2 regions of the Bradyrhizobium sp. 62B genome follow, and region 2 is predicted to be linked to the other one. Evidence: predicted binding sites of a transcription regulator. Region 2 holds the regulator's gene; the other holds the start of a gene.

Region 1 (11,132 bases), 2.2 Mb from region 2:
CGCTTGACGCCGTGAGCCGGCTCGGTCTCCCGCCCGTTCCATCTATCAACCTGAACAGTTGCACGAGGCTGCGCCAACAGACCTCGCATCACAGGGACAGGCACCATGATCATACGCCCTCGTTACGTCGGAATCGACGTCTCCAAACGATATCTCGATATCTTCGATGAGAGCCTGGGCGTGCCGGAGCGCATCGCCAACGCGCCGCAGGCCATCACACAGATCGCGGCGCGTTGGCGATGCGATGTGCTGGTCGTCTTTGAAGCCACGGGCGTCTATGACCTTGAGCTTCGTGAGGCGCTCAGCCAGGCCGGCATCCGCTTTGCCCGGATCAACCCGGCCCGGGCCCGGGACTTTGCGCGCGCCAGCGGCCAGCTCGCCAAGACCGACCCGATCGATGCCCGGATGCTGGCGAGCTTTGCCCGGGCCATGCAGCCTGCCGCTGAGCAGGCTGCCAATCCTGCCCGCAATGCCCTGGCGGGGCTTGCAAAACGGCGGGATCAACTGGTTCTCATGCGTGCCCAGGAGAAGAACAGGCGCAGCGAGGCCGAGGACCGCGCCATGGCCGATCGCATCGGTCGGCTCATTGAAGTCCTCGACAATGAGATCGCCGAAATCGAGGCCGATATTAGCGCGCTGATCAAGACTGAGCCGGAGGTCTCCGATGATGCGCAGTTGATGCGGTCACTTCCCGGCGTGGGCCCCGTAACCTGCATGCAGCTGATCGCGCAGATGCCGGAACTCGGAAAAGTGGGACCGAAGCAGGTGGCCGCGCTCGCCGGCCTGGCTCCCTTCAACGTCGACAGCGGCGCTTACCGCGGCAAGCGGAAGATCGTCGGGGGCCGAAAGCGCGTCCGCGATGCCCTCTACATGGCCGCTCTCAATGCGGTCCGCCGGGCCGATCCATTCAAGGCCTTCTACGCTCGACTGCGACAGGCCGGTAAACCTGCCAAGCTCGCTCTCATTGCCGTTGCCAGGAAGCTGTTGACGGTCCTCAACGCCATCATGCGCGATCGAAAGCCGTACCTGTACACCAGACCAACATAACAGTTGCCGGCTCGCGCTTTGCGCGTCCGGGACACGAGACCTCAAAACACCTTGCGGATCCAGTTGTGCGGATCGTTGGTGCGGCCGTACTGGATGTCGACGAGCTGCTTGCGCAGGCCCATGGCGACGGGGCCGGCGGCGCCGCCCGAGATCTCGAAATCGCCGCTCACCGAGCGCACCTTGCCGATCGGCGAGATGACGGCGGCGGTGCCGCAGGCAAAGGCCTCCTTCAGCTTGCCGCTCGCCGCGTCCTTGCGCCACTGGTCGAGCGAATACGGCTCCTCGCGCACGGTCTTGCCGGCGTCCTTGGCCAGCGTGATGATGGAATCGCGGGTGATGCCGGGCAGGATGGTGCCGAGCGGCGGCGTCGACAGCGACCCGTCGTCGAACACGAAGAACACGTTCATGCCGCCGAGCTCCTCGATATAGCGGCGCTCGATCGCGTCGAGGAAGACGACCTGGTCGCAGCCATGCTGGATCGCTTCGGCTTGCGCGCGCAGGCTCGCGGCATAATTGCCGCCGCATTTGACGGCGCCGGTGCCGCCGACGGCCGCGCGCGTATAGTTCTCCGACACCCAGATCGAGACCGGCGCGGGACCGCCCTTGAAATAGGAGCCGACCGGCGAAGCGATGACCGAGAAGATGTATTCGGACGACGGCTTGACGCCGAGGAAGGTCTCGCTCGCGATCATGAAGGGCCGCAGGTAAAGGCTGCCCTCGCCGCCCGGCATCCAGGCGCGGTCGATCCGCACGAGCTGCTCGACCGCCTCGATGAAGACGTCCTCGGGCAGCTGCGCCATCGCCATGCGGTCGGCCGAGTCCCTGAAGCGCCGCGCATTGGCGTCGGGACGGAACAGGTTCACGCCGCCGTCGTCGCGCTTGTAGGCCTTCAGGCCTTCAAAAATCTCCTGCGCGTAGTGCAGGACGGCGCCGGCCGGATCCATCTGGAAGTTGGCGCGCGCCTCGATCTTCGCCTCGTACCAGCCGCCCTTGGCCTGGTTGTAGCGGACGATCGCCATGTGATCGGTGAAGACCCGGCCAAAGCCGGGGTCCACCAGCTTGGCGACGCGGTCCTTCTCGGACGTCGGATTGGTGGCGGGCTGGATGTCGAATGTCATGCTCATGTCCTTGGCTCCCGCTGCCGGTATCGGCGCTGTTCTGGCGCCCGCCCGCCCCGCTCCGGGGCCAGCTGGCTCGATTGGTTTCTGGCCGGACCACCGCCAGCCTTGTTACGGCCGGTTTCCCGTGGCCAGCATGTCGGGCAGGACATGCTTTTGCGCGAGACGGAAGTCCAGTATGTTTTGCCGAAATGCCGCTCGACAATCGCACGGTAGATCTGATCCGGCTGTCGTCGCCTGTCCGGCTCTTTCCGCCGTCCCTGCATCGACGCCGCCCGCCGCGAAACGATCTAAAATTTCGTGCGGGTTGATGGTTTTGTAACATTGAACCCAAGATACGTCAATATGCCTGACATAAATTTCGCGAGTCCCTCTCAAGACGCCGCCGAGCCTCGGCCGGCCGCAGGCGATGGAGGCAATTTGCGCTGGGATATCATCGAGCTGCTGTTCTTCGCCTATCGCGACTTCGTCGGCGATCCCGACCAGGAGCTGGAGGCTTTCGGCTTCGGGCGGGCCCATCACCGGGTCATGCACTTCGTCTACCGCTATCCTGGTCTCAAGGTCGCCGATCTGCTCGACGTCCTGCGCATCACAAAACAGTCACTCGGCCGCGTGCTCAAGCAGCTCCTGGACGAGGGCTACATCGTGCAGAAGACCGGCGACAACGACCGCCGCCAGCGCCTGCTCTACGCGACGCCGAAGGGCGAGGCGCTGGTGCAGAAGCTCGCGGGTCTGCAGACCACGCGGATCACCAAGGCGCTCGCCGAGATGAGCCCGCAGGATGCCGAGACGGTCAAGCGCTTCCTGCGAGCGATGATCGATCGGGACGATCCGGACAAGGTGCTCGAGACGATCTTCGCCTCCGTCAACCAAGACGCCAAGGAGTAACCGTGACGCTCGCCGCCACTCTCGCCCGCGCACCGGCGCGCCCGGCCGACGATGCTCCGCATCTGTTGCTCGTCGACGACGACCGCCGCATCCGCGATCTGCTCTCGCGCTTCCTTGCCGGCGAGGGCTACCGCGTCACCACGGCCGCCAGCGCCGGCGATGCACGGTCGAAATTGCTGGGTCTGCATTTCGACTTGCTGATCCTCGACGTCATGATGCCCGGCGAGACCGGCTTCGATCTCGCGCGCTTCATCCGGACCTCCTCCTCGGTGCCGATCGTGATGCTGACGGCGCGCCATGAAGCGGAGGCCCGCATCGAGGGCCTGCAGATCGGCGCCGACGACTATGTGGCAAAACCGTTCGAGCCGCGCGAGCTTGCGCTGCGCATCAACAACATCCTCAAGCGCGCCGCGCCGCCGCCGCAGGCCACGACGATCGAGAAGATCGCCTTTGGTCCCTACATCTACCATCTCGATCGCGGCGAGCTGCGCCAGGGCGAGGAGGTCATCCACCTCACCGACCGCGAGCGCGAGATGCTGCGCATTCTCTCGGAGACGCCGGGCGAGACCGTGCCGCGCAGCGCGCTGACCGGCAATGGCAGCGTCAACGAGCGCGCCGTCGACGTGCAGATCAACCGCCTCAGGCGCAAGATCGAGACCGACCCCGCCAATCCGCTGTTCCTCCAGGCGGTACGCGGCATCGGCTACCGCCTGGTGGCCTCGCCATAAATCAAGTGAAGCGCGCCAGATGAGCACGATCGACACCGGCCTGACGCTTCTGAAGAGCGCCGCCGGCCGCGTTTCGGCGGCCAATGGCTGGATGGGCAACGCGTTCAAGGGCTGGATGCCGACCGGCCTCTACGCCCGCGCGCTCCTCATCATGATCGTGCCGATGGTGGTGCTGCAATCGGTCGTCGCCTTCGTGTTCATGGAGCGGCACTGGAACACGGTGACGCGCCGGTTGTCGGCCGCGGTGGTGCAGGACATCGCCGCACTGATCGACGTCTACAAGGGCTACCCCCAGGACAAGGACCGGACCGAGATCCGCCGCATCGCGCAGCAGCGGCTCGGCCTCGTGGTCGACTTCCTGCCCGCCGGCGACATGCCGCCGCCGGGACCGAAGCCGTTCTTCTCGCTGCTCGACCAGACGCTGTCGGTGCAGCTCGGCCGCCAGATCGGCCGCTCGTTCTGGATCGACACGGTCGGCCGCTCCAATTTGGTCGAGATCCGCATCCAGCTCGACGATGCCGTGATGCGCGTGTTCGCGCAGCGCAGCGCTGCCTATGCCTCAAACTCGGAGATCTTCCTGTTCTGGATGGTCGGCACCTCCTCGATCCTGCTGATCGTCGCGGTGCTGTTCCTGCGCAACCAGATCAAGCCGATCCTGCGGCTTGCCGACGCTGCCGAAAGTTTCGGCAAGGGCCGCGAGGCGCCGAACTTCCGCCCGCGCGGCGCGCGCGAGGTGCGGCGCGCCTCCGTCGCCTTCCTCGAGATGAAATCGCGCATCGAGCGCACGATGGAGCAGCGCACCGCGATGCTCGCCGGCGTCAGCCACGATCTGCGCACCATCCTGACCCGCTTCAAGCTCGAGCTGGCGCTGATCGGCGACAGCCCCGAGCTCGAGGGCATGCGCAAGGACGTCGACGAGATGTCGATGATGCTGGAGGATTACCTCGCCTTTGCGCGCGGCGATTCCGGTGAGCAATCGCAGCCGACCGACATGGCGCAGGCGCTCGAGGAGCTGCGCGGCGATGCCGAGCGCCATGGCCATGCCGCGACCGTCGCCTTCCATGGCCTGCCGGTCGTCACCGTGAAGCCGGCCTCGTTCAAGCGCTGCCTCGCCAACCTCGTCACCAACGCGGCACGCTACGGCAAGAGCATCGCCATCACCGGCCAGCGCGATCACCGTTATTTGACCGTGACGGTCGACGACGACGGACCCGGCATTCCCACGCATTTGCGCGAAGAAGTGTTCAAGCCGTTCCTGCGGCTGGACAATGCCCGCAACCAGGACGAAGGCGGCACCGGCCTCGGCCTTGCCATCGCCCGCGACATCGCCCGCTCCCACGGTGGCGACATCACGCTCGGCGACAGCCCGATGGGCGGCTTGAGGGCGAGCGTGCGGATTCCGGTGTAGCGAAAGGCAGCGCAACTACGAGCGCGCCAATCCTGCGGAGTTAGAAAAACTATGAGTAGCAAGGACGGATTCGTAGCCAGATTCGTCTCACCATTCGATGAGAGCACGGTCATCATCGAGGATGATGGCAGGGTCGCTTATGCCTACATGCTCGGCAAGGACGAGAAGATTTGTAGCGACGTGTGGCTCTATAATCGTTGCCCAACCCCGGTGGAACCCGAGTGGCACGACCCCGCGAACCTACCGTTCGCCAATCCTGCGTCGTTCGTCAGCCAAGGCTCACGCTTCTCGTTTCCCGGCTCGGCTCACGATTTCAACGTCGCGTGGGATGAAGCTCGCGGACTTCTCGTCGCAAAAGTCCTTTTACGCGATGACCACTTCGCGAGCCTGGAAGTTGGAGCCAAGCCGGGCTGGTCGGCTCTGGCGGCCAAGGACGGTCCGTTGGCGCTGGTATTGAGATAGCCGTCGCCTACTTCGGCAGCAGCGCCTTCAGCTTGTCCATGTCGCGCACGTTCATCTTGAAGCCGCCGGGCATCACGATGTCGCCGGGCTTCTGCTCCGGCTTGCAGGCGCCGAGCCATTTCGCCTCGAGAGTCATCGAGGTGTCGCGGCCCGCGGCACCGGCGCCGCCGCCCTGCGCGTGCGAGGTGGTCTTCACCGTATAGGCCGAATTGAAATCGCCCGTGATCTCGGCATGCGAGGTCGTGCTGATGCCTGCAATGCTGCACTCGGAATCGCTGACATAGCCGGTGGCGGTCTTCTTGATCTCCTGCTTGGCGCAGACCTGCTTGGCCATCGGCGAGACGTTGTTGTTCATCTCCTTGTCGACGGTCTCGTCGGTGCAGTGCTGCATGGTCATCTCAGGCACCGGCCCGCCGGTGCGGACCATCTTCAATTCCCAGAGACCGGCCTTGCGCACCGGCAGATCGTCGGCGCTGGCAATCCCCGCCGACACCACGAGACAAAGCGTCGAGCCGAGCAAAGCGAGTTTGCGCGTCATGCGAGAAGCTCCCGGCTTATTGGATTGCGGCGTTACGACAACGCCTCAGTAGAGCGTGCGGATCGGCTGCTCGGCGGCGCCATAGGGCACCCAGCGGCAGGAGAACGAGATGTAGCCGCCCTCATAGGCCTGCACGCTGAGGAATTTGACCACCTTGCGGTAGCGCGCGCAGTGATCGACCGCGACCTGACGTGCATCGACCTGGGTGGCCATCGAATAGGCGATGATCCCGCCGGTGTCATTGCCCTTGAACGGCGGCACGATGTCGGCGCGCGCCGACTGGCTCGCCGTCATACCCGAGACAACCAGGCTGGCGAGAAGACCCGCGGCCGCAATGATTCGCATTCCCGTCACTCCAATTGGCTGGCCCCCAGTTTACGGTGCCGGGATGGAAGTGGAAAGAACCGAAGCCCTGCCGACCACGATGTTGTGGTCAACTCCTGGCGAAGTGTTGCCGCGCTGCACTTGACCTCCCCCGGCCTTCACGGCACCGTCCGACCTTCGCAAGACCTTAGCTGTCCGGATTGACCATGCGCGCCCCCTCCCTGAAATCGCTCCGCTTTGCCGCTCTGCTCGGCCTCATGTTCGGGGCGGTGACGCTCGGCGAGGCCAGGGCCGCCAATCCGCTGGAGCTGAATTTCTGGCTGAGCGGACCCCGCTATGACGGCAACGTCGCCAATTGCGACTGGGCTCTGCCGAGGATCCAGCGCGAGTTCGCGGAGAAGGAATATACCTTCTGGAATTCTTCGCTGAAGATCACCGGCTTCTCCGCCGTGCACGAGACCGCGTACCGGCCCTGGCAGTCCGACAACATTCCGCGCCGCTATTGCAGCGGAGAGGCCATGCTCACCGACGGCAAGGTGCGCAAGGTGCACTTCTCGATCATCGAGGACGGCGGGTTCGCCAGCTACGGCAACGGCGTCGAATGGTGCGTGGTCGGGGTCGATCGCAACTGGGCCTATAATCCGGCCTGCCGCGCCGCCAGGCCTTGAGCTCGAGGCGCCCTGATTCGGGCGCTGTCAGCCGCCAAATGGCGGCCGCCTGAATTTTGTTCTTGAAATGTTCTTTTCGCCTGCTAGGCTTCCTGCACAGTCTAGTTGAGGGGCGTTGCCATGTTTCATTCCAGATTGCATTCGTTCTCCCGCCTCGTGATCTCGCTGGCCCTTTCCCTGATCCTCGCGGCTAGCCTCGCCTCGTTCGCCGGCGACGCAAAGGCCCAGGACAAACGGCAGAACGCGCCCGGCGAGTTCGATTTCTATGTGCTGTCGCTGTCATGGTCGCCCTCGTTCTGCGAGGAGGCGGCCGAGCGTGGCGGCCGCTCCCAGATCCAGTGCGGCGGACGGCCCTATGCCTTCGTGGTGCATGGGCTGTGGCCGCAATATGAGAACGGCTTCCCGGAATATTGCCAGCGGCCCGCGCCGCGGCTGAACCGCAACATCGTCTCCTCGATGCTCGACCTGATGCCGGCGCCGGGGCTGATCTTCAACGAATGGGACAAGCACGGCACCTGCTCGGGCCTCGAGGGCCGCAGCTATTTCGAGACGATCCGCAAAGCGCGCGCCGCGATCAAGATTCCGGCCGAATATCTCGATCTGTCGCAGGCCAAGTCCGTGGCGCCGGCTGAGGTCGAGGAGGCCTTCATCAAGGCCAATCCTGGCCTGAGCAATGCCGCCGTCTCGGTCACCTGTAACCGCACTCGGCTCTCCGAGGTGCGCATCTGCCTCAGCAAGGACCTGCAATTCCGTACCTGCGAGGAAACCGACCGCCGCGCCTGCCGCCGCGATCAGGTGACGATGCCGCCGATCAGGGGTGGTTGAGGCCGAGGCTCGCGCAAGAAACCGGCCCCGGCTCGGCGGCGCAGCGTTACACGCTGCACCGCGTCCAGGACACGTGATTGTGCCTCTTTGCTCGAGCCGTCACGTGGCGTAGTCCTACCCCCATGAATTACCGCCACGCCTTCCACGCCGGCAGCTTCTCCGATGTCATCAAGCACATCGTGCTGGCGCGCATCGTCACCTATCTGCAGGATAAGCCGGGGGCGTTCCGCGTCATCGACACTCATGCCGGGGCCGGCCTCTACGATCTCGACAGCGACGAGGCGCGCCGCAGCGGCGAATGGCTGACCGGCATCGCGCGGCTGATGCAGGCCCGGCTGTCGAACGAGAGCGCGGCGCTGGCCAAGCCCTATCTCGACATCGTCCGCGCTTTCAACCCGAAGGGCGAGCTCAAAACCTATCCGGGCTCGCCGTTGATCGCGCGCGGTCTGCTGAGGCCGCAGGACCGGCTGGTCGCCTGCGAGCTCGAGCCGAAGGCGCGCAAGGCACTGATCGACGCGCTGCGCCGCGACGAACAGGCCCGCGTGGTCGATCTCGACGGCTGGGTGGCTCTGCCGGCCTTCGTGCCGCCAAAGGAGCGGCGCGGCCTCGTGCTGATCGATCCGCCCTTCGAAGCCAAGGACGAGTTCGAGCGGCTGGGCGAAGCCTTCGCCGCCGCCTTCGTGAAATGGCCGACCGGCATCTATCTCATCTGGTATCCGGCCAAGAGCCGGCGTGCCACCGACGCGCTGGCCCAAACGGTCGCCCGGCTCGCAGCCGCAGCAAAACCACCGGGAAAATGCCTGCGCCTCGAATTCAGCGTCGCGCCCCAGCTCGATGGCGGAGCGCTCGCCTCCACCGGGCTGCTGATCGTCAATCCGCCCTACACGCTGCAGGGCGAGCTGAAGACCATCCTGCCCGAGTTGGAAATACCGCTCGGCCAGGGCGGTGCTGCCAGATTCCGATTGGAGGTCCCCAAGCCTTAATCCCCAAGCCTTAAGGAGAGACCGTAACACTCCGGCATTCTTGGGAAAAATATGCAGGAGCGGTAGTCAATCTGCAGAGAACCGTATTATGCTGTTTCCGTGACTGGCTTTACGTTCCGCTTCCGCGAATGGTTGCGGCGGAGTGAAGGCCTAAGAAAGATCCGGCCGGACCGCTTACGGTCCGCCCAAGGATGGCCAGCTCTCCCGGGCTTCGTATTGCCCGGTCATGTCGCGACGTGAGTCTGCGTCGCGGCGGAGGAGCAATGAGGGGGAGTTTCCCGATGGCCATGACGGGAACGGTTAAGTTTTTCAACGGCGAACGCGGCTACGGTTTCATCAAGCCTGACGACGGCGGCCGCGACGTCTTCGTGCATATTACTGCTGTGGAGCGGGCCGGACTGAAGGACCTTGCGGAAGGACAGCGCATTACTTTCGAAGTCGAGCCGGACAAGAAGGGGAAGGGACCGAAGGCGGTCAACCTGGTCATTCTCTCCTAGCGGGCCTGACGCAAAATACTTCGCGAAAATACTTCGCGAAAATACTTGGCGTAAAAATACTTGGCGAAAAAAATCCCGGCCGCGAGCGGCCGGGAGTTGTTGTCCGGTATTTTCTTCTTCAGCTATCAGAAGCGATAATTCACGCCTGCGCGAACAACGCTGGCGCTATAGCCGTTTGACACGCCCGTAATTGCGAACTGACTGGTCGACAGGTCGATATAGAGATATTCGAGCTTGGCGCTCCAGTTCGGAGCAAGGCCGACTTCTGCGCCGGCACCGATGGTCCAGCCCGCGGTGGTGTGCGATTCCGACCAGCCGAAGGTCTGCGCGCGCAGCTCGCCGAAGGCGAGACCGGCGGTGCCGTAGAACAGCACGTTGTTGAAGGCATAGCCCGCGCGGCCGCGCAGGGTGCCAAACCACGGATTGGAGAATTTCCACGGGGCGAAGGTATCGTCGGCACCGGCCGCCTGGATATCGCCCTCGACGCCGAACACGAACGGGCCGTTCTGGAAATTGTAGCCGGCCTGCACGCCGCCGACGAAGCCCGACGGCTTTGAGGGATTGTTGTCGACCGAGCCCCATTCGTAGCCGATGTTGCCGCCGAGATAGGGACCTGCCCAGCTATACGCATTGAGCGGCTGGTTGACGGTATAGGGCGCACGCTGGCCGTAATTGAAATCCGCGGCCTCTGCCGAAGCTGTCCAGCCGGCTGCGACCAACGCGGCCGCGCCCAAAATGAGCCCCCTCATCACTTAACTCCAACGCAACTGCCGTCGCCGGTGCGGCGCCCGCGCACCCCGCGCGAGGCAAACCGCATGGTTACGGAACCACCATCTTTTCGCGTAAGATTTATCGAGAGTTTTAAGTTAAAGGGCTGTTAAGCTGGGTTACCGCGCGCTTAACACCCTTAAGGAAGCGTTACCGGGAACCGCGCCGCCGTCCTGTGCGTGCCGCACGGCCGGAACTTCAAATCGGCACCCCCAGCGCCTAAATTCGCCCCATGGTTCACGATTCCCCCGACAATCCGGACGACCGCGCGCGCAAACCGCCCCCGACTGCCGCGAGCGACACGCCGCCCGACCTCGATCCCGCGACGACCGGCGGTGACGACGAGGACGAGGCGCGGCTGCCCGACATCCTCGAAGAGAGCGGCGCGGTCGGCGAGGAGCCGCTGGCGACCGGTCACGAGGCGATCGAGCGCGCGGTCCGCCTCGCCCCGACCTCGCCCGGGGTCTATCGCATGCTCAGCGCCAATGCCGACGTGCTCTATGTCGGCAAGGCCAAGAACGTCAAAAAGCGCCTGTCGAACTATGCGCGCCAGAGCGCGCCGCAGCCGGCGCGCATCCTGCGCATGATCGCCGCCACCGTGACGGTGGAGATCGTCTCGACCAACACCGAGACCGAAGCGCTGCTGCTGGAAGCCAACCTGATCAAGCAGCTGCGTCCGCGCTTCAACGTGCAGCTGCGCGACGACAAGTCGTTCCCCTATATCCTGATCACCGGCGACCATTGGGCGCCGCAGATCCTGAAACATCGCGGCGCGCAGAGCCGGCCCGGCCGCTATTTCGGCCCGTTCGCCTCCGCCGGCGCGGTCAACCGCACCATCACGGCCTTGCAGCGCGCGTTCCTGATCCGCTCCTGCACCG
Region 2 (11,132 bases):
CTGATCGTGCTTGCGGTCGCGCCGGAGGCGCTGGTGCATCCGAGCTTCCAGATGTCGTTTGCGGCAACGCTCGGGCTGGTGGCGCTGGTGCAGATCGGCATGCCGAACCTGCTGGCCTCGCCCGATCATTCGGCCACCGCGCGCGTCGCGCTGTGGGGCGGCCGCGAGATCGCGATGCTGTTCCTGGCCTCGCTGATCGCGGGGCTTGCGACCACGCCCTATGCCGCCTTCCACTTCCATCGTGTCACGCCCTATGGCGTGCTCGCCAATCTCGGTGCGATGCCGGTGGTCTCGGCACTGGTGATGCCGGCGGGGCTGTTGGGATTGCTGGCCGCGCCTTTCGGGCTCGATGGCGTCTTCTGGTGGCTGATGGGCCTCGGCATCGACTGGATGGTCGCGGTCTCGCGCTGGGTCGCGGCCTTGCCGGGCGCGGTCGGCCGCATCCCGGCGTTTGGGATCGCGCCGCTGATCGCCGCGAGCCTCGGCATCATCGTGATGGGCCTGTTGCGCACGCCCTTGCGCTGGTGCGGTGCCGTGGTGCTGCTGACGTCCATCGCGTGGGGCCTGTCGGTGCGGCAGCCCGATATCCTGATCGCCGGGGACGGCGCCAGCGTCGCGGTGCGGGGCGGGGACGGGCGCCTGCACCTGATCAGGACGGGCAAGGACAATTTCATGCTGAAGGAGTGGCTGGCGGCCGACGCCGATCCGCGCGATGCCGGCAGCAGCGCGCTGGCCGAGGGGGTGTCGTGCGACGAGGCCGGCTGCGCCACGCCGCTTGCCGACGGGCGCCTGGTTGCGTTGGCCTCGCGCATCGATGCGCTCGCGGACGATTGCAGCCGTGCCGCACTGGTCGTGACGTCACGGCCCGCACCGCCCGATTGCGCGGCGATGATGGTGGATCGGCAGCGGCTCGTTCGCCAGGGCGCGCTGGCGTTGACACGGCGTGGCGACGGATTTGCAGTTCAGGCGGTGAGGGCGAGGGGCACGAGCCGTCCCTGGTCGCCGGCGGCCGCCGGCGAGGGAGATTTCGAAGGAGCCCTCATGCCGAGGGCGGCGGCTCCGCGCGCCAAGGATGCGACCCCGTCGGAGGCCGATCTTCAGGCGGAGGACTGAGCCTCTGTCAGCCCAGCGGCAGCGGTGTGACGGGCGAACGGCTATCGGCGATGATCTCAGGCTTGTGCTCGCGCTCGCCGACCGGTTGGGTCACGGGCAATTGCAGCACGGTTGCGCGCTGGCCTTCGACGAGCTGAGTCACCAGCACGTATTTGCCATCAGGGAATTCGATCGCGTCGTGATGGCGATCGGGAATGTGCGGATCGATCTTGCCGAACTTGCCGACGCGGGAGTTGACGGTGCGCGTCCAGATCCAGCGGTTGTCGTAACGGACGTTGTCTGCGAAGGCGAGCTCCGTTCCCGGCAGCAGGCAGACCGCAACGGAGAGGTCGGCTTCGGATGCGAAGCCGCGCGTCGAGGTGCCGCGGAAGGTTGTCGTGACGATCGTCTCGCCGACTTCTGCGGGGCGCGTCGCGACGGCATGCAGGCTATAGTCACACATCGGGTGCTCCTCATGTGAAGATAGCGACCCGCGCCTCTCTTGGAGGCACAGGCCTCTGTCAGAGTTTAAACACCAACGCTGTGCTTGGTTGTAGGCAAATCTGCGGCTGGGATCCGCACCCCGCGATCACTTTAACTTTCCCGAATTCGCCAGGAACAAAGCTGGCTGAGGTGCATTACGCCGGCGCCTGTCAGCGACTGCAAAAGCGACACTTCGCATTGCCGGCGCGATCGCGGCGCTGCGCAATTGGGTGTTGCGGACATGGCAATCCGATGGCGCAGCAACGGCCCCGTGCCCCGATGCCGCGACCGCTGCACCCAAACGATCTGGTCTTCCGAACCCGAAACGCCCAGACGCGATGTCGCTGCGGTCCGCCGAAGATGGCCGTGGAGGAGGGGCCAGATAATCTGTGCAGAACCAGAATGATCATCCAGCCGGAGCGGACATTCATCCGCTCCAATCTCAGATCGGCGACGCCGACCGAAGGCGCACGCAGGCGCCAAAACTACTTTCGGACTGAGTTCTTCCGGACTCAGTACTTCCGGTAAAGCCCAATCAGCTTGCCCTGAATCTTCACCCGGTTCGGCGGCAGGATACGCACCTCATAGGCGGCATTGGCAGGCTCGAGCGCGATCGACGCGCCGCGGCGGCGGAAGCGCTTGAGCGTAGCCTCCTCGTCGTCGATCAGCGCCACCACGATGTCGCCGGTGTCGGCGCTCTCGTTGCGCTGGATCAGCGCCATGTCGCCGTCGAGGATACCGGCCTCGACCATGGAATCACCGCGCACCTCGAGAGCGTAATGCTCGCCCGAGCCGAGCATGTCGGGCGGCACGCTGATGGTGTGACTGCGGGTCTGCAATGCCTCGATTGGCGTGCCGGCCGCGATCCGGCCCATCACGGGCACCGCAACGGGCCGCTCGCCCTCGTCCACGGGCGGGCTGGAGCTCGCGCGGATCTTGCCGAGATTGCCCTCGATGACGCTCGGCGTGAAGCCGCGCCGGGCGCCGGCGGCAGCCTGGAGCTCCGGCAGCTTGATCACTTCGATGGCGCGGGCGCGGTTGGGCAGCCGGCGGATGAAGCCGCGCTCCTCGAGCGCGGTGATCAGGCGGTGGATGCCCGACTTCGAGCGCAGGTCGAGCGCATCCTTCATCTCGTCGAAGGAGGGCGGCACGCCGCTTTCCTTCAAACGCTCGCTGATGAACCGCAGAAGCTCGTATTGTTTGCGCGTTAACATCTCGACCAAAGTCCCCCGGTTGATGTCGTTCGATTCCGAGACGATGAGTTCAGCGATAAGCCGCTACATCCTCGAAACAAATCATGAACGGACACTATATGTTCGATACATGTTCCGCAACTGCTTAATTTACCGTGAACGAAGCGCGGTTCGCGGAATGCGTGTGGCCGTGCACTCAGACGGGGAGCCGCAGCACCTCGCAGGGGCTTCCGGCCTCGGCCTTCGGCGCGAAGGGTGGGCGCACGAGAAGTACCTGTGCCGCAGCAAGATTCGCAAGCAGAGAGGAATCCTGATGGCTGACGGGAAGCGCGACCAGCGTGCCGTCGTCGCGCAGCTCGAGGCGCGCGCGCAAGTAATCCTCGCGCTGGTCGTTGGCACCGAGATCGCAGGCGAGCACGGCACGTTCGCGACGATGATGAATCACCGAGCGGCCTGACAAGGCGCGAATCAGCGGCACCATGAACAGGAAGGCGCACACATAGGACGACACGGGATTGCCGGGCAGGCCGATCACGCGCATGGCGCCGAGCCGCCCGTGCATCATTGGCTTGCCCGGCCGCATGGCGATCTTCCAGAACGCCATCGCGATGCCTTCGCCCCTGAGTGCCTGCTGGACCAGGTCGTGGTCGCCGACCGACGCGCCGCCGGTCGTGATTAGGATATCGGCACCGCTCTCGCGAGCGCGGCGGATGCCTGATGTGGTGGCCTCCAGCGTGTCGGCGGCGACGCCGAGGTCGACGGTGTCGGCGCCCTCGCTGCGGGCGAGCGCGTGCAGGGCATAGCCGTTGGAATAGACGATCTGGCCGTGCCCGGGCGCTGAGCCCGGCATCACCAGTTCGTCACCGGTGGCGAGGATCGCGACCTTGGGACGGCGGCAGACGGCGAGCTGCGGGTAATTCATTCCGGCAGCGAGCGCGAGATCGCGCTCGGTCAGACGCGTGCCCTTGCGGAGGAGGACGTCACCCTCACGGAAGTCGACGCCGGCCGGGCGGATGTGCCGTCCGGTGATCGCGGCTTCCTTGATCGTGACGCTGTTGCCGTCCGCGACGGTGTCCTCCTGGATCACGACCGCGTCCGCACCGTCGGGAACGACGCCGCCGGTGAAGATCCGCACGGCTTCGCCGGCGCCGACCGCTCTCGCGAAAGGACGGCCGGCGGCGACCTCGCCAATCACCGTCAGCCGGGAATCGATCGCTGCTGCGTCGGCCGCGCGCACCGCATAGCCGTCCATCGCCGACATGGCTTGCGGCGGCTGCGTGCGCCGCGCCGCGACATCATGTGCCAGCACGCGGTGATAGGCCTCGTCGAGTGCAACCATCTGTTCAGGCAGCGGCTCTGCACCTGCCAGCACCGCGGCAAGGGCGTCGGAAACCGGCATCAGGGCCACGGGCAAAACTCCTGCTCGCACATCGTTCAATGGGGCGGCGAGAGTTCTAGCCGACCGCAGGCGCGAGGCAAAGCAGCGCGCGGGATGATCTATCCTGCGTGATCTCCGTGGTGGAGGAGTGCAAGTTCGTCAGGGCATGATCTGGAAGCCGAGACAGCGCGCCGTGAAGGACGAGAATCACGAGCGCCAACACCGATACGGTCACCGTGCCGCCGGATCGTCCGGACTGATCTCAAATGCGACGTCGGGCGCTTTGGGCCCTTGATCCTTGTCGGGGAGCGGATCGGCCTGCGATTTCAGGTCGGCGGCCTTGCTGATCAGCTTGGCGGAAAGGTCAGAATCCGAGGTGTTTCTTGCGAATTCAAGCAGGAGAGAGGCTTGCTTAGTGAGATAGGTTTTGCCCAGCACGTCGATCAGTCCGATGTAGAAGTCCCAACGGACTCAAGAGTCCGAAGGGCGGTATTCCGTTCCCGGAACTCTGTATAAAAATGCACAAAGTGATCAGGTTCCAAAATTTCAGCAGATTTAGTTCCGGAAGATGTCGCTGCCGGGAGGCCGGGTGGCACCCGCGGCTGGCGTCAGATGCCCAATGCTTTCAAGGCCTTCCCGACGTCGCGCGGCGAGGTCACATGCACGGCCGTCAGGCCGCGGGCCCGCGCGCCTTCGATGTTCTCAGCGAGGTCGTCGAAGAACACGATGCGCTCGGCGGGCACGCCGATCGCGGCGACGACATGGTCGAAAGCCTCCGCATCCGGTTTGCGCAGGCCGATGCTCGATGACAGGTACAGCTCGCGGAAATGACCGAGCAGCTCGGCATATTCCTTCGAGAAATAATCGACATGCGGCCGGTTGGTGTTGGAGAAGGCGTAGAGCGGCATCTCTTTCGCCGCCCGCGGCAACAACTCGGCGATATCAGGCATCTCGCCGGCGAAGATCGCGTTCCAGCCCTCCAGGAACTGGGCATCCGAAATGCCGATCCCCAGCGAAGCGCGTAGCGAGGCGAAATAATCCTCGTCGCTGATCTTGCCCATCTCGTGCAGCCGGTAGGCCTCGTCGCGCACATAGCGCGCGACGATGCTTTCGGGCTGGCAGCCGGCATGTCCCGCCCAGCAAGCGATCGCCTTGGAGAAGTCGATGTCGAGCACCACGCGCCCGAGATCGAACAGAAGCGCATCCGCGCTGCCGGGAGAGAGCGATGTCACCTGCAATCCTCTTACTCAGTACCGATAAGGTTCGTGGTCGAACAGCGGAAACGCGCTGAACACACTCGGCGCGTTGGTGGCGGTCGCCGGATGCAGGCAGGATTTGTCGACCTCGGCAAACGACGTGGCGCCGAGCAGGCCGAGGCAGCGCAGCACCTCGTCCTCGAGCAGCTCCAGCATCCGCGTGATGCCGGCTTCGCCGGCCGCCGCCAGCGCCCAGCATTGCAGCCGGCCGATGCCGACGAGATCTGCCCCTGCCGCGATCGCCTTGACGATGTCGGTGCCGCGACAGATGCCGCCGTCGACCATGATCTTGGCGCGGCCCTTCACGGCCTCGACGATTTCGGGCAGCACATGCATGGCACCGCGGCCATGGTCGAGCTGGCGGCCGCCGTGGTTGGAGACGTAGATCCATTCGACGCCGTGATCGACCGCGATCAGCGCGTCCTCGGCGGTGGCGATGCCCTTCAGGATCAGCGGGATCTTGAACTTGTCTTTGATCATCTTCACGGTCCGCCACTCCAGGCCCTTCTGGAAATCGCCGCCGGTGGCGCGCAGGCGACTCTCGCGAACGTAGCGCTTGGCGATGTCACGTTCGCGACGGCTGTAATGGGCGGTGTCGACGGTCAGGCAGAAGGCGGCATAGCCGTTCTTCTCGCTTCGGCTGACGACATCCGCGACGAAGGAATCGTCGCCGCGGACATAGAGCTGGTAGAGCCGGAGCGCATCGGGCGCCATCTCGGCGGTCTTCTCCAGGCCCGGCTCGGACACCGAGCTCAGCATGTGCGCCGCACCGAAGGTGCCGGCACCGCGCGCGACGCTCGCCGCACCGTCCGGATCGAAGATTTCGAGCGCGCCGACGGGCGCCAGCACCACCGGAAGGCGCATCTTGCGGCCAAATTGCTGAACCGCGCCGTCGACCTTGCGGACGTCGCGCAGCACGCGCGGGCGGAAGGCGATCTCGTCCAGCGCCATGCGGTTGCGGCGCATCGTGGTTTCGGTCTCGGCGGCGCCGACGATGTAATCCCAGGCGTTCTGGTTGAGGTTGGCCCGCGCTTTCCGGATGAATTCGTGCAGATTCTGGAACGGCTCGTTGCTGGCGCCGAGCTCGACGTTCCGTTCCGGCCGGATGCGGGGTGCTTCGTTCATTGTTATCCTCCCGAGAATTTGAAGCCTTATGTCATCGCCTAACCCGTCCAGGCCTCCAAAACTATCCTAAAATCGCATAGCAGCAGGGCGTGGACCGGCCGATGATTCCCCTTGCGGGCTGGCCAGTCCTGCAACGTTGCCAAAAGTTTAGGTCCGGGCGAAGCGATTTCTGCGGTGCACCCGTCGGCGCGGCATCCCGGCCTTGAAGAAACCAGAATGGTATTGTGAGAAGCAGACTGGATCGCCAATTGCATGGCGCCTTCCAAGTCCCGAAAGACAAGTCTTGAAGGACGAGTGTTGAAAGACAAGTCTCGAGAGACAAGCTTAAAGCGAACCGCCCAGCGAAAAGGCCAGCCCATCCATGCGGAAATCCCTGCTGTTCCCTCTGGGCACGCTCACCGGAGCGTGTCTCACCCTTCTGGTAGCCAGCCCGCACGGCGGCGTATGGGCGGCGCGGGCGGCAGCGAACGCGAATGATGCCTATTCCCAGCTCAACCTGTTCGGCGAAGTGTTCGAGCGCGTGAAGGCTAGCTATGTCGAGAAGCCGGACAATGCCAAGCTGGTTGAAGGCGCGATCACCGGCATGGTGACCTCGCTCGATCCGCATTCGCGCTACATGAACGCGAAGGCCTGGACCGAGATGCAGGAGACCACCTCCGGCGAGTTCGGCGGCCTCGGCATCGAGGTCACGATGGAGGACGGCCTCGTCAAGGTCGTCTCGCCGATCGACGATACCCCCGCCTCGAAGGCCGGCCTGATGTCCGGCGACCTCATCAGCAAGATCGACGGCGAGGCCGTGCAGGGCATGACGCTCGAGCAGGCGGTCAACAAGATGAAGGGCCCGGTCGATACCCAGACCAAGCTCACCATCGTGCGCAAGGGCGCCGACGCTCCGCTCGACGTCGCGATCAAGCGCGAGATCATTCATGTGCGCCCGGTGCGCTTCCATGTCGAGAACGGCGACATCGGCTATGTCCGCATCACCTCGTTCAACGAGCAGACCACCGACGGCCTGAAGAAGGCGATCGCCTCGATCACCAAGGACGTCGCGCAGGAGAAGCTCGTCGGCTACGTGGTGGACCTGCGCAACAATCCGGGCGGTCTGCTCGACCAGGCCGTGTCGGTGTCGAGCGCCTTCCTGCAGCGCGGCGAGGTCGTTTCGACCCGCGGCCGCAACCCGGAGGAGACCCAGCGCTTCACCGCGCGTGGCGGCGATCTCACCAAGGGCAAGCCGCTGGTGGTGCTCGTCAATGGCGGCTCGGCCTCGGCCTCGGAGATCGTCGCCGGCGCGCTGCACGACCACAAGCGCGCGACGATCATCGGCACGCGCTCGTTCGGCAAGGGGTCGGTGCAGACGATCATTCCGCTCGGCGCCGGCAATGGCGCACTGGCGCTGACCACGGCGCGCTACTACACGCCGTCGGGCCGCTCGATCCAGGCCCAGGGCATCGCTCCCGACATCGAGATCCTGCAGGACGTGCCGCCGGAGCTGAAGGGCCGCATGGACACCATGGCGGAGTCCCAGATGCGCGGGCATCTGTCGGCGGGCGAGGGTGGCGAGCAGACGGGGTCACAGTCCTACGTCCCGCCCAAGGAGGAAGACGACAAGGCCTTGCATGCGGCTTACGACTTCCTGCACGGCGTCACCGCGAACGCGGTTGCGGCCAAGCCTGCCTCGAAAGGCGCGGTGCCGAACTAAATTCTGCGACTCCCGGTCTACGGATCGCCCGGAAGCGGATAGCCGCTTCCGGGCGAATTCGTCTGGAACGTCGCCTCAGCTTGGATTCATGGCTGCAAAGGTCGCCTCGTAGCGGCCGTCGCGCTCGGCCCAGCGGCGGGCGCGGTCACGCTCCACCAGCACCTCGTCGCGCGGGTGAAGCCGGAGCTCCAGCAATTGCATGACCTCCGCGATGTAAGCGGCCAGCGGCATGGCGCGGGCGTCGCTGGCCTGCTGCGCCCCGGTCAGCTCGGTCTGCACATAAGGCGGCGCGAGCTCCAGCACCTCGACGGGAATCCTGCGGAGCTGGTGCCGCAGCGACTGCAGCCAGGAGTGCAGGAACGCCTTGCTGGCGCAGTAGGTCGGGAAATCGGCACGCGGCACGAAGGCGAGGTTCGAGCTGGTCGCGATGATCGTCGCGTCCGGTTGCCTCTTCAGGATCGGTAGGAACGCCGCCGTCGCGCGCAGCACGCCGAGAATGTTGGTCTCGACGATGGCCTCCGCATCCGAGGCATCCCAGCCTTCCGCCGCAAGGTCCTCCGGCCGCGAGATGCCGGCATTGGCGATCAGAACGTTGAGCCCGGGAAAGCCTGCCTGAATATCGGCCAACAAGCGCGACAGCGATGCGGGATCGTCGAGGTCGAGCGACAGGCCGATCACGCCAGGCCGCTCGGCCGCGATCTGCTCGAGCAGGGCCGGCCGCCGGCCGGTGACGATGACGCGATTGCCGCGATCGTGAAAAGCCTCGGCCAGCGCGCGGCCGATGCCGCTGGTGCCGCCGGTGACGAGGATCGTATTGCCAGTCATCTTCATGGGGTCGCCTTTCGATTGAGAAAGGCCACGGCAATCCCGCAAATCCTCATGGCGAGCGATCCGGCAAGACGGCCGGCAGCACGGCGCGTGCGCGCCTGCCTAAGCGTCTTGAACGGGTGAACATCCGCTGACAGGAAAAGTGAAGGCATGACCGTGGCGTCTCGTGAATCGAGAACTCCCTGCTGGGATCCTCTCGACAAAGGACGCGTTGGATGACGGTAACGCCTACGGCAGCGCCGTCTCGGCAGCTGCATGTCGGGAAATACTTTGGCCGGTCGTCACCGTCAAGCCTGACGAGACGGACGAATTCTAACCCGCCTCGCGGCGGCGGCCGCCGTTGCCTTCGCGCTGCGCAAGCCGGCTGCGATGCAGCGCGAACAGCTCCAGCACCTTGTCGGCGGGCTTGGCGGCGCTGAACAGATAGCCCTGCATTTCCGAGCAACCGAGCGCACGCAGCAGGCGCTGCTGCTCCTCGGTCTCGACGCCCTCGGCCGTGGTGGTCATGCGGCGCGCCGCCGCCAGATTGACGACGGCCTGGACGATGCTGGCGGAGCCGTCGGGACCGGCGATGTCGTCGACGAAGCAGCGGTCGATCTTGATCTTGTCGAACGGGAAGCGGTGCAGATAGCTCAGCGAGGAGTAGCCGGTGCCGAAATCGTCGAGCGCGATGCGCACGCCGATGGCACGGAGCTGGTGCAGGATCGTGAGTGCGGCATCGTCGTCGCGGATCAGCACCGCCTCGGTGATCTCGAGCTCCAGCCGGCTTGCCGGCAGGTTCGAAGCAGCGAGCGCCGCCATGATCTTCAGCGCCAGCGTGCCGCTCTTGAATTGCACCGGGGAGACGTTGACCGCGAGGCGGATGTCGTCGGGCCAGTTCGCAGCGTCCCGGCAGGCAGTCGCCAGCACCCATTCGCCGATCTCGTTGATCAGGCCTGTGTCTTCGGCGATCGGGATGAATTCCGCCGGCGAGACCATGCCGCGCTCGGGATGGCGCCAGCGCACCAGGGCCTCGCAGCCGGTGATGCGATCATCCTTCAGGCTGAGGCAGGGCTGGTAGTAGACTTCGAGACCCCCTTCGGCGATGGCATGGCGAAGGTCGCTCTCGAGCTGGCGGCGCTCGCGCACCTTGGCATCCATCTCCGGCTCGAAGAAGCGATAGGTACGGCGTCCGGCCGACTTGGCGGCGTACATCGCCATGTCCGCGTTCTTGAGGATCTGGTCGAGCGCCGTGCCGTGCTCCGGCGCGAGTGCGATGCCGATGCTGGCGTCGGTGGTGAGATGATGCCCCATGCAGTCGAACGGCGCGCGGATGGCCGCGAATACGCGCGCGACCAGCTCATCGACCTGATCACGCGACGTCACGGCGCTCTGGACGATGGCGAATTCATCGCCGCCGAGCCGCGCGACGAAATCCGCCGGACCCGCACAGCGACGCAGGCTCGTGGCAACCGATTTCAACAGCTCGTCGCCGACGAGGTGGCCGAGCGCGTCGTTGACGCCCTTGAACTCGTCGATGTCAATGTAATGCACCGCGATCTCTTCGCGGTTACCGACGGCGGCGAGCTCCTCGCGCAGATGCTCGTGGAACATGGTGCGGTTGGGCAGATCGGTCAGCGCGTCGTAATGGGCGAGGTGGGTGATGCGCTCCTCGATGCGGCGGCGCTCAGTGATGTCCTCATGGGTCGCCACCCAGCCGCCGTCCGCGAGCGGCTCGTTGAGGATGTGGATCGAGCGGCCATCGGAGGTGTCGACCACCATGGAGTTGCGTGCGTGGATGCCCTTCAGCACGCGCGCGACATAGCGGTCGACGTCGCCCGTGAACGAGCCGGTTGCCTTGCGATGGGCGATGATGTCGTGGAAACTGCAGCCGGGCTTCACGATCTCGGCCGACAATCCGTACATTTCGATGTAGCGCTGGTTGCAGACCACAAGGCGCCGCTCGGCGTCGAACAGCAAGAGGCCCTGCGTCATGTTGTTGACGGCGCGGTCGAGCCGCTGCTTCTCCAGCGTCAGCCGCTCGCGCGAGGCGCGATGCTGCTCCAGCAGCTTGCGCACGACCGCGATCAGCACGCCTG

What was found. The regulator LexA, encoded in region 2, represses DNA repair genes until DNA is damaged. The targets are predictions, from matches to a motif close to TGTTCNNNNTGTGTTCNG.
Region 1: the regulator LexA is predicted to act here: its motif matches at 7,239-7,256, upstream of ML401_RS05760 (ribonuclease T2).

Annotation. Positions count from the first base shown of each region.
Region 1 covers NZ_CP092841.2:1,214,345-1,225,476, reverse strand. The annotation lists gene ML401_RS05805 (IS110 family transposase) at 181-1,047, shown strand; gene ML401_RS05800 (branched-chain amino acid aminotransferase) at 1,089-2,171, opposite strand; gene ML401_RS05795 (MarR family winged helix-turn-helix transcriptional regulator) at 2,511-3,053, shown strand; gene ML401_RS05790 (response regulator) at 3,056-3,781, shown strand; gene ML401_RS05785 (ATP-binding protein) at 3,801-5,189, shown strand; gene ML401_RS05780 (hypothetical protein) at 5,241-5,651, shown strand; gene ML401_RS05775 (DUF3617 family protein) at 5,659-6,189, opposite strand; gene ML401_RS05770 (hypothetical protein) at 6,235-6,534, opposite strand; gene ML401_RS05765 (hypothetical protein) at 6,720-7,181, shown strand; gene ML401_RS05760 (ribonuclease T2) at 7,302-8,006, shown strand; gene ML401_RS05755 (23S rRNA (adenine(2030)-N(6))-methyltransferase RlmJ) at 8,129-8,989, shown strand; gene ML401_RS05750 (cold-shock protein) at 9,271-9,486, shown strand; gene ML401_RS05745 (outer membrane protein) at 9,612-10,235, opposite strand; gene uvrC (excinuclease ABC subunit UvrC) at 10,487-11,132, shown strand, end outside.
Region 2 covers NZ_CP092841.2:3,393,509-3,404,640, forward strand. The annotation lists gene ML401_RS15860 (ComEC/Rec2 family competence protein) at 1-1,113, shown strand, start outside; gene ML401_RS15865 (hypothetical protein) at 1,121-1,555, opposite strand; gene lexA (transcriptional repressor LexA) at 2,088-2,789, opposite strand; gene glp (gephyrin-like molybdotransferase Glp) at 2,965-4,176, opposite strand; gene ML401_RS15880 (hypothetical protein) at 4,378-4,584, opposite strand; gene ML401_RS15885 (HAD-IA family hydrolase) at 4,755-5,384, opposite strand; gene ML401_RS15890 (alpha-hydroxy acid oxidase) at 5,394-6,527, opposite strand; gene ML401_RS15895 (S41 family peptidase) at 6,889-8,226, shown strand; gene ML401_RS15900 (SDR family oxidoreductase) at 8,302-9,057, opposite strand; gene ML401_RS15905 (EAL domain-containing protein) at 9,367-11,132, opposite strand, start outside.